2 linked regions of the Gemmatimonas sp. genome follow. The protein of the gene in region 2 interacts with the protein of the main gene of each other region in a pairwise test. Links are inferred from orthologs where the notes say so. Each region holds a gene or a part of one and is shown on either strand. Other genes may lie near its edges.

The links.
Region 1: the proteins of topA (region 2) and RMP10_RS03910 interact in binary tests that used the Escherichia coli proteins (3 or more experiments, as listed by UniProt). The link is inferred for Gemmatimonas sp. from one-to-one orthologs.

What each region holds. Positions count from the first base shown.
Region 1 is NZ_JANPLK010000013.1:42,196-47,453, forward strand. What follows is about bases 1,057-4,056. They hold RMP10_RS03910 (YigZ family protein), read right to left. Parts: upstream 2,896-4,056; coding sequence 2,218-2,895; downstream 1,057-2,217. Other genes in these bases: RMP10_RS03900 (formate--tetrahydrofolate ligase), read left to right, coding at 1,057-1,791; RMP10_RS03905 (globin family protein), read right to left, coding at 1,799-2,221; RMP10_RS03915 (DEAD/DEAH box helicase), read right to left, coding at 2,892-4,056. Outside these bases: more of RMP10_RS03900, read left to right, coding at 106-1,056; more of RMP10_RS03915, read right to left, coding at 4,057-4,415; RMP10_RS03920 (ABC transporter ATP-binding protein), read right to left, coding at 4,682-5,258.
Region 2 is NZ_JANPLK010000040.1:190,548-195,836, forward strand. What follows is about bases 82-3,244. They hold topA (type I DNA topoisomerase), read left to right. Parts: upstream 82-425; coding sequence 426-3,044; downstream 3,045-3,244. Other genes in these bases: RMP10_RS10605 (DUF494 family protein), read left to right, coding at 82-421. Also shown: more of RMP10_RS10605, read left to right, coding at 1-81; methylenetetrahydrofolate--tRNA-(uracil(54)-C(5))-methyltransferase (FADH(2)-oxidizing) TrmFO, read left to right, coding at 3,694-5,058; tyrosine recombinase XerC, read left to right, coding at 5,066-5,289. UniProt on the Escherichia coli protein: Releases the supercoiling and torsional tension of DNA, which is introduced during the DNA replication and transcription, by transiently cleaving and rejoining one strand of the DNA duplex.

The sequences.
Region 1 (5,258 bases), on a different replicon or contig from region 2:
AGGTCTGTGTGCGTAGCGCATGCATCAACATGCATCCGGAACGGCCGATGCGGGAGCATCCGTACCCTCGTCGTGCACCAATTTTCACTTCATGAACCGAGCCGTATGACCGCCACCCAACCGTTCGTCCCGTCGGATATCGAGATCGCACAGCAGGCGCGTCTTCGCCCGATCACCGCGGTGGCGGCCGATCTCGGGCTCGGCGCCGACGACATCGATCAGTACGGACGCTACAAGGCCAAGCTGCCGCTTGCCCTGGCTTCGCAACCGCCCAAGGGGAGACTGGTGCTGGTCACGGCGATCAGCCCGACGCCGGCCGGTGAGGGCAAGAGTACCGTCAGTGTTGGCCTCAGCCAGGCGTTCCGTCGCCTCGGGCACAACGCCGTGCTCTGCATGCGTGAGCCGAGCCTCGGCCCGGTGTTCGGCGTGAAGGGTGGCGCGGCCGGCGGCGGCTACGCGCAGGTGCTGCCGATGGACGACATCAACCTGCACTTCACCGGTGACTTCCACGCCATCGCCAGCGCGCACAGCCTGCTCTCGGCGATGCTCGACAATCACCTGTATCACGGCAATGCACTCGGCCTCGACACCAAGCGCATCACCTGGCCGCGCACGATCGACATGAACGACCGCGCATTGCGTCAGGCCATCATCGGTGTGGGCGCCGGCAACGGCGTGATGCGCGAAGAACGGTGGGTGATCATTCCCGCCAGTGAAGTCATGGCGATCGTGGCGTTGGCCTCCGACGCGGAAGATCTCGAGCAGCGCCTCGGCAACATCATCGTGGGCACCACGAGCGGGAAAGAGCGCACACCCATTCGCGCGCGCGATTTGCAGGCCACCGGTGCGATGTCATTGCTGCTGAAAGACGCGCTGCGTCCGAATCTGGTGCAGACGCTCGAAGGCGGTCCGGCCATTCTGCATGCCGGTCCGTTCGGCAACATCGCCCACGGCTGCAACAGCCTGGTGGCTACGCGCGCCGGCTTGGCGCTCGCTGATATCGTGGTCACCGAAGCGGGCTTCGGCTCTGACTTGGGCGCTGAAAAGTTCTTCGACATCAAGTGCCGCGCCGGCGGACTCAATCCCGAAGCGGCGGTGCTGGTGGCCACGGTGCGCTCACTCAAGATGCAGGGCGGGCTGCCCAAGAACATGCTCGATCAGGAAGACCTCGGCGCCCTCGAACGCGGGCTGCCGCATCTCGCGCATCACATCACCAACGTGCGGCAGTTCGGCGTGCCGGTGGTCGTCGCGATCAATCGCCGGTTGTCGGATACCGACGCTGAGCTGGCGATGGTGGCCGACTACGCCGCGAAATACGGCGTGCGCGTGGCGCTCTGCGACGTGTGGGCGAATGGCGGAGCCGGCGGCGAAGCGTTGGCGCATGAAGTGTTGGCGCTACTCGACTCCACGTCGGCCAATTTCCGTCCATTGTACGACACGGAACGCCCGATCCGCGAGAAGATCGAAACGATCGCCGCCAAAGTGTACGGTGCCGATGGCGTGGACTACTCGCCGGCGGCGGAAAAGTCGATTGCGTGGCTCGAGCAACACGGCCTGGGCAACACGCCGGTGTGCATGGCGAAAACGCAGTACTCACTCTCGGACGATGCGTCGAAACTTGGCGTGCCGACCAACTTCCGCATGACCGTGCAGGAAGTGAGCGGCTCGGCCGGCGCCGGATTCGTGGTGGCCAAGTGCGGCGACATCATGACGATGCCGGGCTTGTCGAAATCGCCGGCGGCCGAGCGCATGAAGGTGCGCCCGGATGGCACGATCGAGGGGCTGTCGTAGGGCGAGATTACCTGGTTGGGCTACCGCTGACTTCGCGCTTCATCACCCCTTCGATGAACAGGTACAACTCTCCCCAGGCACGCTTCACCTCGGGCGTCCATTCGCTGCCCAAGCCCCGTTCGAGGGCCCAGAGAAGCGCCGCGCCGACGGACGCATACTGTTCAAGGTTCACACCGTAACCCACGTGGCGGCGGGCCAGTGCCTGAAGGTCGTCGATGATGTTCGCCGGGAAGTCGAGCATCTGCACGAGCGTGTTGATGGTCTGTGCAAACTTTTCGTACTGCACGTGCATGGGCTTCCCGTCGAACAGTGCCTTGGCCGACGGATCGATCTCAAACAGGCGGTCGTAGAACAGCTGCGCCGCCGTGAGGCGAATGGGGACTACGCGCAGCCAGCTGTCGCGAATCAGTCGTTCGGCATCTCTGTTCATGGGGTACCGGGTGATGAAATGTCCGACAGCAAAAAGACGGCGGTGCCGCGCGTCGCATTCTGAATCGCATGCTCCATCGCAGACAGACGAATGCGTGGCACCCGAATCGAAAACACGGCGTCCACTTCAAAGCGCTGCTCAAGGAGTTCGGCCTCGAAGTCCAGCCAGAGCTGCTGCAATGCGCCGATCGCGCCGTAGCCCACGCGTACGGTCACATCGACAGTGTCGACACGCTCGGCCCTCGGCATGTGGGCCAAGGCCTCCTGGACAACGCTACCGTAGGCCTTCACGAGGCCGCCAGTGCCCAGCTTCGTTCCGCCGTAATAGCGGGTCACCACCGCGGCGATTTCGCCAACGCCGCTGTGCAGCAGCACCGTCAGCATGGGCCGACCGGCAGTACCGTGGGGCTCGCCGTCGTCGCTCATGCCCACGCGATCGGTGCTGCCAGGCGCCCCGACCACGTACTCCCAGCAATTGTGCGTGGCGTCGGGGAACTCGGCGTTCATCGCCTTGATGAACGCCTGCGCCTCCTCACTCGACTGAACCCGCGCCACGGTGCAGATGAACCGGCTGCGATCGATCACCTGCTCCACGCGATGCTGCTGCGCCGGAACAGGGTACCGTGCCGGATCCCGTAGGGGATCCCCGACAGGATCCCCGACGCCGTCGCTCACGCGTACGGGCTGTCTCCGCCGCCGCGCGAGGAGCCACCAGCACCGCCACCGCTGCCACCACCGCTGCTGCCGCCCTGACCACGATGCGGGCCCCGACGGACACGGCCCGCCGCCCCGCTCTTTGAGGCACCGCCGCCGGCGCCACCCGCGCCACTACTCGACGGACCACGCGAACCGGTAGACGGGCCGCGCGATTCGCTCGTCTTACGGGCGGGAGCGGCCGGACGGCCACCCGCCGGCGCCGCCGGTCGTGCACCGCCCGACTGCGCGGCACTGCGACGCTCCACCTTCGCCGCCGCACGCGCGCGGTCTTCCGCCTTCTTCTTGCGAATCTCCGCGATGCGCTCGGCCAACGGCACTTCCAGCTTGGTCTGCGGCTTGGCGCTGTAGTCGAAATCGGGCACGGTCACGCGCGGCAACGTTTTCTTGATCGCGCGCTCGATCTGCTTCAGATCGCCTTCTTCATCGGGCGACACGAAGGTGAACGCCTCACCCGTCGCTTCGGCACGCGCCGTACGACCCACGCGGTGGATGTAATCCTCGGCGGCCAGCGGCACATCAAAGTTCACCACGTGGCCGAGGGCTTCCACGTCGATACCGCGGGCCGCGATATCGGTGGCCACCAGCACCTGATACTCGCCGTCCTTGAAGCCGGCGAGGGCCTGCGTACGCTGCGACTGCGAGCGGTTGCCGTGAATACGTTCGGCCTTGATGCCCGCCGACACGAGCTGCGACGCCAAGCGATTCGCGCGGTGCTTCGTGCGCGTGAACACCAGCGCCTGCGGCATGTCACCGCGCTTGAGCAGCGCGACGAGTAGTCCACTCTTGAGATCCTGCGCCACCGGGTACACGGCCTGCGTGATGCCGACGGCCGGAGCCGACTGACGCTGCAGGTTGAGCGTAAACGGATTGGTGAGCAGATCCTTCGTGAGCGCCGCAATCGGCGCCGGCATCGTGGCACTGAAGAACAACGTCTGCCGCTTCTTCTGCGGCAGATGACGCAGCACCTTCTTGATCTCGGGCAGGAAGCCCATGTCGAGCATGCGATCCGCTTCGTCGAGCACGAGATACTCGAGATGTTCGAGCTTCGCGTACGGCATGCGGAAGTGATCGAGCAACCGACCCGGCGTGGCCACGATGACATCGGCGCCGCTGCGGAACGCATGTTCCTGCGGCCCCATGCCAACGCCACCGAATACCGCCGCGCCCGTGAGCGGCGTGTGAATGGTTACGTCATTCAAGCTTTCGACGATCTGCGCCGCCAGTTCACGCGTGGGCGTGATGACCAGCGCCCGCGTAATCCCACGCGGCTTCTCCATGATGTGATGGAGAATCGGGAGCAGGAACGCATACGTTTTGCCGCTGCCCGTCATCGCGCAGGCGAGGACGTCACGTCCCTCCAGAGCCGGCGGAATCGCTTCGGCCTGAATTGGGGTAGGACGGGCAAAACCGAGCTCCTTGAGGCCCTTCTGGAGGCTCGGATGCAGTTGCAGCGAAGAAAACGACGGCGTAGCGGTCACGTAAGCGGGGCGCGGGTAATTAGGGCACAGAGTAGCCCCTATAACCTACCACGGGGGCCAAGGCGACCGCGGGGGCCAAGGCGGGATTCCCCACCGGAAGCGGTTTGGTCAGGAACGTGTGAAGGCAGGCGGAAGTACCGCTACGATGCCGGGAGGGGTGGACGCCGGCCACGCGGGACCATCGGCACCGGTACTTCCCCCCGCCCCATTCACGTTCCTGTCCAAACAGCGTCCCCGGCGGTATCGACCGTTCCCAACCGCGGCCGTCAGCCCGTGGCCGCTATCTCTTCACCAGGATTAATGAACTGGTCCTGCTCCAGCTGGTACTGCCGGTTGTACAGGTCACGGTAGCGTCCGCCGAGTGCCAGCAGCTGCTGATGCGTACCGCGTTCGATGATCTGACCGTGCTCGAGCACGAGGATCTGATCTGAGCTCGTAATCGTGCTGAGCCGGTGCGCAATCACGAAGGTCGTGCGGCCGGCGCGCAGGCGACGGAGCCCTTCTTGAATGAGATGCTCGCTTTCCGAGTCGAGCGACGACGTGGCTTCGTCGAGAATGAGCACGCGCGGATCGGCCAGAATGGCGCGGGCGATTGCCACGCGCTGGCGCTGACCACCCGAGAGCTTCACGCCGCGCTCACCGACGATCGTGTCGTACTGCTGCGGGAAGCCCTGAATGAACTCGTGCGCGTTGGCGATCTTGGCCACCGCCATCACTTCCTCCTTCGAAGCGCCGGGCTTGGTGAAGGCGATGTTCTCCATCACCGTGCCGTCGAACAGGAAGTTGTCCTGCATGACCACGCCCAGGTGGCGACGATAGTCGCGCAGCTTGAGCTCGGACACC
Region 2 (5,289 bases):
TCGGTGGACGCCTGTCATCGATGATTTGCGCGAACGATTCGCGGCCGACACGGATGTCGTGGAGGTCGAGGCGTATCTCTCGTTGCAAGGATATGACCGGCGACAGATTGGTGAGATCCTTTCACTTCTTTATAGCGATACTGCACCACCCCGCGGATCGGGTGGTTCTGAGATGTCGCGCCACGCGCCGCTCCGGGTTCAGGGGCCGCACGAGCGCGGACGGTTTACCGCCGAAGCCTGGGGCTACCTGGTCATGTTGGGTGGCTCCGGAGCGGTGAATCTCAACGATTTTGAGCAGTTGGTGGAGCGCGCGCTGGTCCATATCGACGGCCGCATCAACCTCGCGGACATCCGTGGTATCGCGGAGGACGTGGGGCTCGATGACGGGGCGATGGACGGCGAGCGCTCCCAGGTACACTGATCTGATGCCAATCAAGAAGGGCACGACCGCGGCGGCTACCAGCGTAGCCAAGCCCGCGGCGAAGAAAGCCGTCAAGAAAGTGGCCAAGAAGGCTGCCAAGAAAACGGTGAAGAAGTCCACAGCGACGGCCGCCAGCCCGGTCGTTGTGGCGACGCCTGTTCGCAAATCGGCCGCCAAAACGTCGGGCGTGTCCACTTCGAAGGCCGTCGCGAAAAAGGCCGCCTCGAAGACCGCCGTCAAGAAGGCCGCCAGCACCAAGGCCCGCAGCCGCTCGCGAATCGACGACGCCCCACCCGATGACGAAGAACCCGCGCCCGCCGGTGGTACGACGCTGGTCATCGTCGAGTCCCCGGCCAAAGCCAAGACAATCGGCAAGTACCTCGGAAAGGGCTTCACGGTGAAGGCCACGGTGGGTCACGTCCGAGATTTGCCCGCCAAGAAGCTTGGCATCGACATCGAGCATGGCTTCGCCCCCGACTACGTCACGATCGAGGGAAAGGAAGACATCCTCACCGAACTCAAGCGAGTCGCGAAGGGCGCCCGCGAGATCTTCATCGCCACCGACCCTGACCGCGAAGGTGAGGCTATCGGCTGGCACGTGGAGCAATACTTTACGCAGCCGCCCCGGTACGCCGTCACGGCGCCGATTCGCCGCGTGATGTTCCACGAAATCACGAAGGACAAGGTCAAGGAGTCGATGGCGAACCCGATGGATATCGACAACAAGAAGGTCGATGCCCAGCAGGCTCGTCGTGTCCTCGATCGCCTCGTGGGTTACAAGGCCAGTCCGGTGCTCTGGAAGACGGTGAAGAAGGGGCTCTCGGCCGGTCGCGTGCAGACCGTGGCGCTGCGCATCATCGTGGAGCGCGAACGCGAGATCCGCGCGTTTACGCCGGTCGAGTACTGGAGCATCGCGGCCGATCTGCAGAAGGGCACGCAACCGTTCACCGCGAAGCTGCATCAGATCGACGGCAGCAAGCCGGAGATCCCGACGGGCGATGAGGCCGAGCGCATTCTCGCCGACCTCAAGGGCCGCACGCAGTTCACCGTCACCGAAGTCAAGCGTCGCGAGAAGCGGAAGAATCCGGCAGCCCCGTTCACCACGTCCACGCTGCAGCAGGAAGCCGCCAAGAAGTTGGGCTTCGGCTCCAAGCGCACCATGCGTCTCGCGCAGGATCTGTACGAAGGCATCGACGTGGGTGGGGAAGAGGGCCAGGTCGGTCTCATCACCTACATGCGTACCGACTCGTCGCGTGTTTCCGAGACCGCGGCTGGCTCGGCGCGCGATTGGCTCAAGGCAGAATACGGCGACTCGTACCTAGCGGCCGGCATGCAGCTCTACCCGAGCGGCAAGGCGAACGCGCAGGACGCGCACGAAGGCGTGCGTCCGACCGACCCCACGCGCCGTCCCGATGATCGTCTCGCCAAGAAGCTGACGGCCGACCAGTTCAAGCTGTATGAACTGATCTGGAAGCGCTTCATCGCGTCGCAGATGGCTCCGGCCGTCTTCGATACCACGACGGTCGACTTCGACATCCCGACGCAGGGACGCGCGTACCTGTTCCGCGCCACGGGCTCCGTCATCAAGTTCGACGGTTTCCTCACGCTCTATCGCGAAGCGCGCGAAGAGGGCGACGGCAAGGCGCTCGAAGACGAGCAGGCGTTGCCGTACCTCGAGCTCAACGAGTCGGTACCGGTCAAGGCGATCACGCCGACGCAGCACTTCACCGCTCCGCCGCCGCGCTTCTCCGAAGCCTCGTTGGTCAAGGAGCTCGAACGCCTCGGTATCGGTCGTCCGTCCACGTACGCGTCGATCATCTCGGTGCTGGCCGAACGGCGCTATGTGTTGCTCGAACAGCGCCGCTTCTTTCCCACGCCCTTGGGCGAGACGGTGGAGAAGGTCATGGTCAAGAAGTTCCCCGCCATCTTCAACGTGCAGTTCACGGCGCAGATGGAAGGGGAACTCGACAAGATCGCGGACGGCGAGCTGGGGTGGGTGCGCGCGCTCACCGACTTCTGGACGCCGTTTCAGGCGACACTCAACGACAACGATCTCGACGTCCTGATCGGCGAAGCGTACGACCTGTCGGCGCTCGCCACCGAAAAGTGTCCCGACTGCGGCGGCAAGCTGGTGGCCAAGGGTGGATTTTTCGGACCGTTCGTGGCCTGTGAGAATCATCCCAAGGCGTGCAAGTACACGCGCCCGATCAAGGGCGAGAAAAAGCCGGCCGAGCTCACGAAGTACATGTGTCAGGAGTGCGGCGAACCGATGGTGGTGCGTCACGGTCGCTCGGGTGACTTCCTCGGCTGCTCCAAGTTCCCGAAGTGCCGTGGCACGCGCAGCATGCCCACCGGCGTGAAGTGTCCCAAGGACGGCGGAGAAATTGCCGAACGGCGCAGCAAGAAGCGCGGGAAGGCGTTCTACGGTTGCGAGAATTATCCGAACTGCGATTTTGTGGTCTGGGATAAGCCCGTGGCCGAGACGTGTCCGGAGTGCGGGTACGTGGGGGCTGAGGCCAAGAGTAACAAGACCCGCGGCGCGTTCCGGAAGTGTCTCAAGTGCGCGAACGAGTGGGATGTGCCGAGCCCGGACGAAGCCGAGTTGGTGGCCGAAGTCGCCTGATTCGGCGTGCGTTGGATAGATCGTGGAACGGTCGCACTGGCATTGATGCCTGGTGCGGCCGTTTTGCTGTGGGCTTCGGGCTGTGGGCTGTGGTGTGCGCGAGACGCCCGGCCCGACCCGTGGGATCCCCTTGGCGAAATTGCTGCGGGGGTGGCCGTGCGCCTGTCGCTGCGCTCCGGCGCCGGCGTCACCCCCGCAGAGATTCGCCGCGGGGACCCGCGGGCCGGGACGGGCTGCGTCGAACGCGTACCACGACCCCGCCGAACGCACCGAAGGTCGTCGTGGCGGCAAAGTGCGCGAGGTCCCTTCCCTTGACGCCGACGACTGCCCCGCGGCTCGCCGTGGTCCCTCCCCGCCGCCGATCTGCGCTGGTCAGGCTCGGCCATGCGTGTGTCGCGCGCACGGACCACCGCGGCGGCGCACACGAGCGCTGGTGCGCCTCCCACCCCCGTGTAGCTCGTTCGGCACGGGGACGCCCCGCCGCCGCCGCTGCGTGGGCGCCGTGATCCCATGGCTCGGCACCGACGTCCGACCGCACGCGCAGCAAGCGGCGAAGGGGTGCTCCCCGATGCCGCACGAGCGTCCACACCGACCGAGCCGCCGCGCGCACCACGAACCCAAGTAAAGCGCGAGCCGTTAGACTACACGCATGGCATCCAACGAAGTGCATGTGATCGGCGGCGGGCTCGCCGGAAGTGAAGCCGCGTGGCAGCTCGCTGAGCGCGGGCACGCGGTGGTGATCAGTGAAATGCGCCCCGTGCGCGGCACCGCCGCGCATCGCACCGAGAAGCTCGGTGAGCTCGTGTGTTCGAACACGTTCAAGAGCACCGAGACCACCAACGCGCACGGCCTGCTGAAGGCCGAGATGCGGCAGCTGGGTTCATTGATTCTCGACTGCGCCGATGAGTCGCGCGTGCCGGGTGGTTCGGCGCTCACCGTCGACCGCGAAATCTTCTCACAGCATGTACACGATCGCATCCATGCACACCCGCGCATCCGCGTGTCGCGCGAGGAAGTCACGGCGCTCCCCGATGTCGGCATCATCGCGACCGGACCGCTCACGTCCGATGCGTTGGCCGATGCCATCCGCGCGCGGCTCGGTGTCGAGTCGCTCGCGTTCTACGATGCGATTGCGCCCGTCGTCTCGCTCGAGTCGATCGATCAGAACATTGCGTTTCGGGCCTCGCGCTGGGGCAAGGAAACGATGGACGGCGCCGGTGAGGAAGGGGCGTATCTCAACTGCGCCTTCACGCGCGACGAGTACGAAGCCTTCATCGACGCGCTGACCACCGCCGACCAGTTCACCGCGCACGAGTTCGACGCCGTGCCGTACTTCGAGGGGTGCATGCCCATCGAAGAGATGGCGCGGCGCGGACGGGAGTCGTTGCGCTTCGGGCCGATGAAGCCCATCGGATTGCAGGACCCGCGCTCCAACTCGCGTCCGCATGCCGTCATGCAGCTGCGTATGGAAGATCGGGGCGGCCGCATGTGGAATCTGGTCGGCTTTCAGACGCGGCTCCGTATCCCGGAGCAGGCACGGGTATTCCGCATGATTCCCGGCTTGGCCGAAGCGGAGTTTCTGCGCTTCGGCTCCATTCACCGCAACTCATACGTGAACGCGCCCGCGGCGCTGTCGTCGCACTTGTCGCTGCGCGACGCGCCGCAGCTGATGTTCGCCGGACAGATCACCGGCGTCGAAGGCTACACCGAAAGCAGCGCCACCGGTCTTTTGGCCGGCATCAACCTCGCGCGGCAGATGGAGGGACGCGAGCCGGTCGTGCCGCCGCCCGCCACGATGATGGGCGCCCTGTATCGCTACATGCGCGAAGCCGACCCCAAGCACTTCCAGCCGATGAACGCGAACTTCGGGTTACTCGACGACCTCGAAGGTGTCGCGCCGAAGCTCTTGAAGGACAAGGCCAAGAAGCGCGAGCTGTTCGCGGAGCGCGCGCTCACGGCGATGTCCGCGTGGCGTGACGATGCGGGCATCGTTCCGACGGCCATTCGCGGGTGATGCGCCAATGAGTGACGAGGTCGCGCCCGCCGAACCGGCGGTGCCGGACACGGCCCTCCCCGATCAGGCACTCCCCGCCGAGATCGACGAATTCCTCGTCCATCTCACGAAAGAGCGCGACCTCTCGCCCAATACCACGTCCGCGTACCGTCGCGATCTGCGCGAATTCTCCACTTGGTTGGCCAGCACGCGCGGCATCAACGGGTGGAAGTGGAACGAGCTCGGACGCAC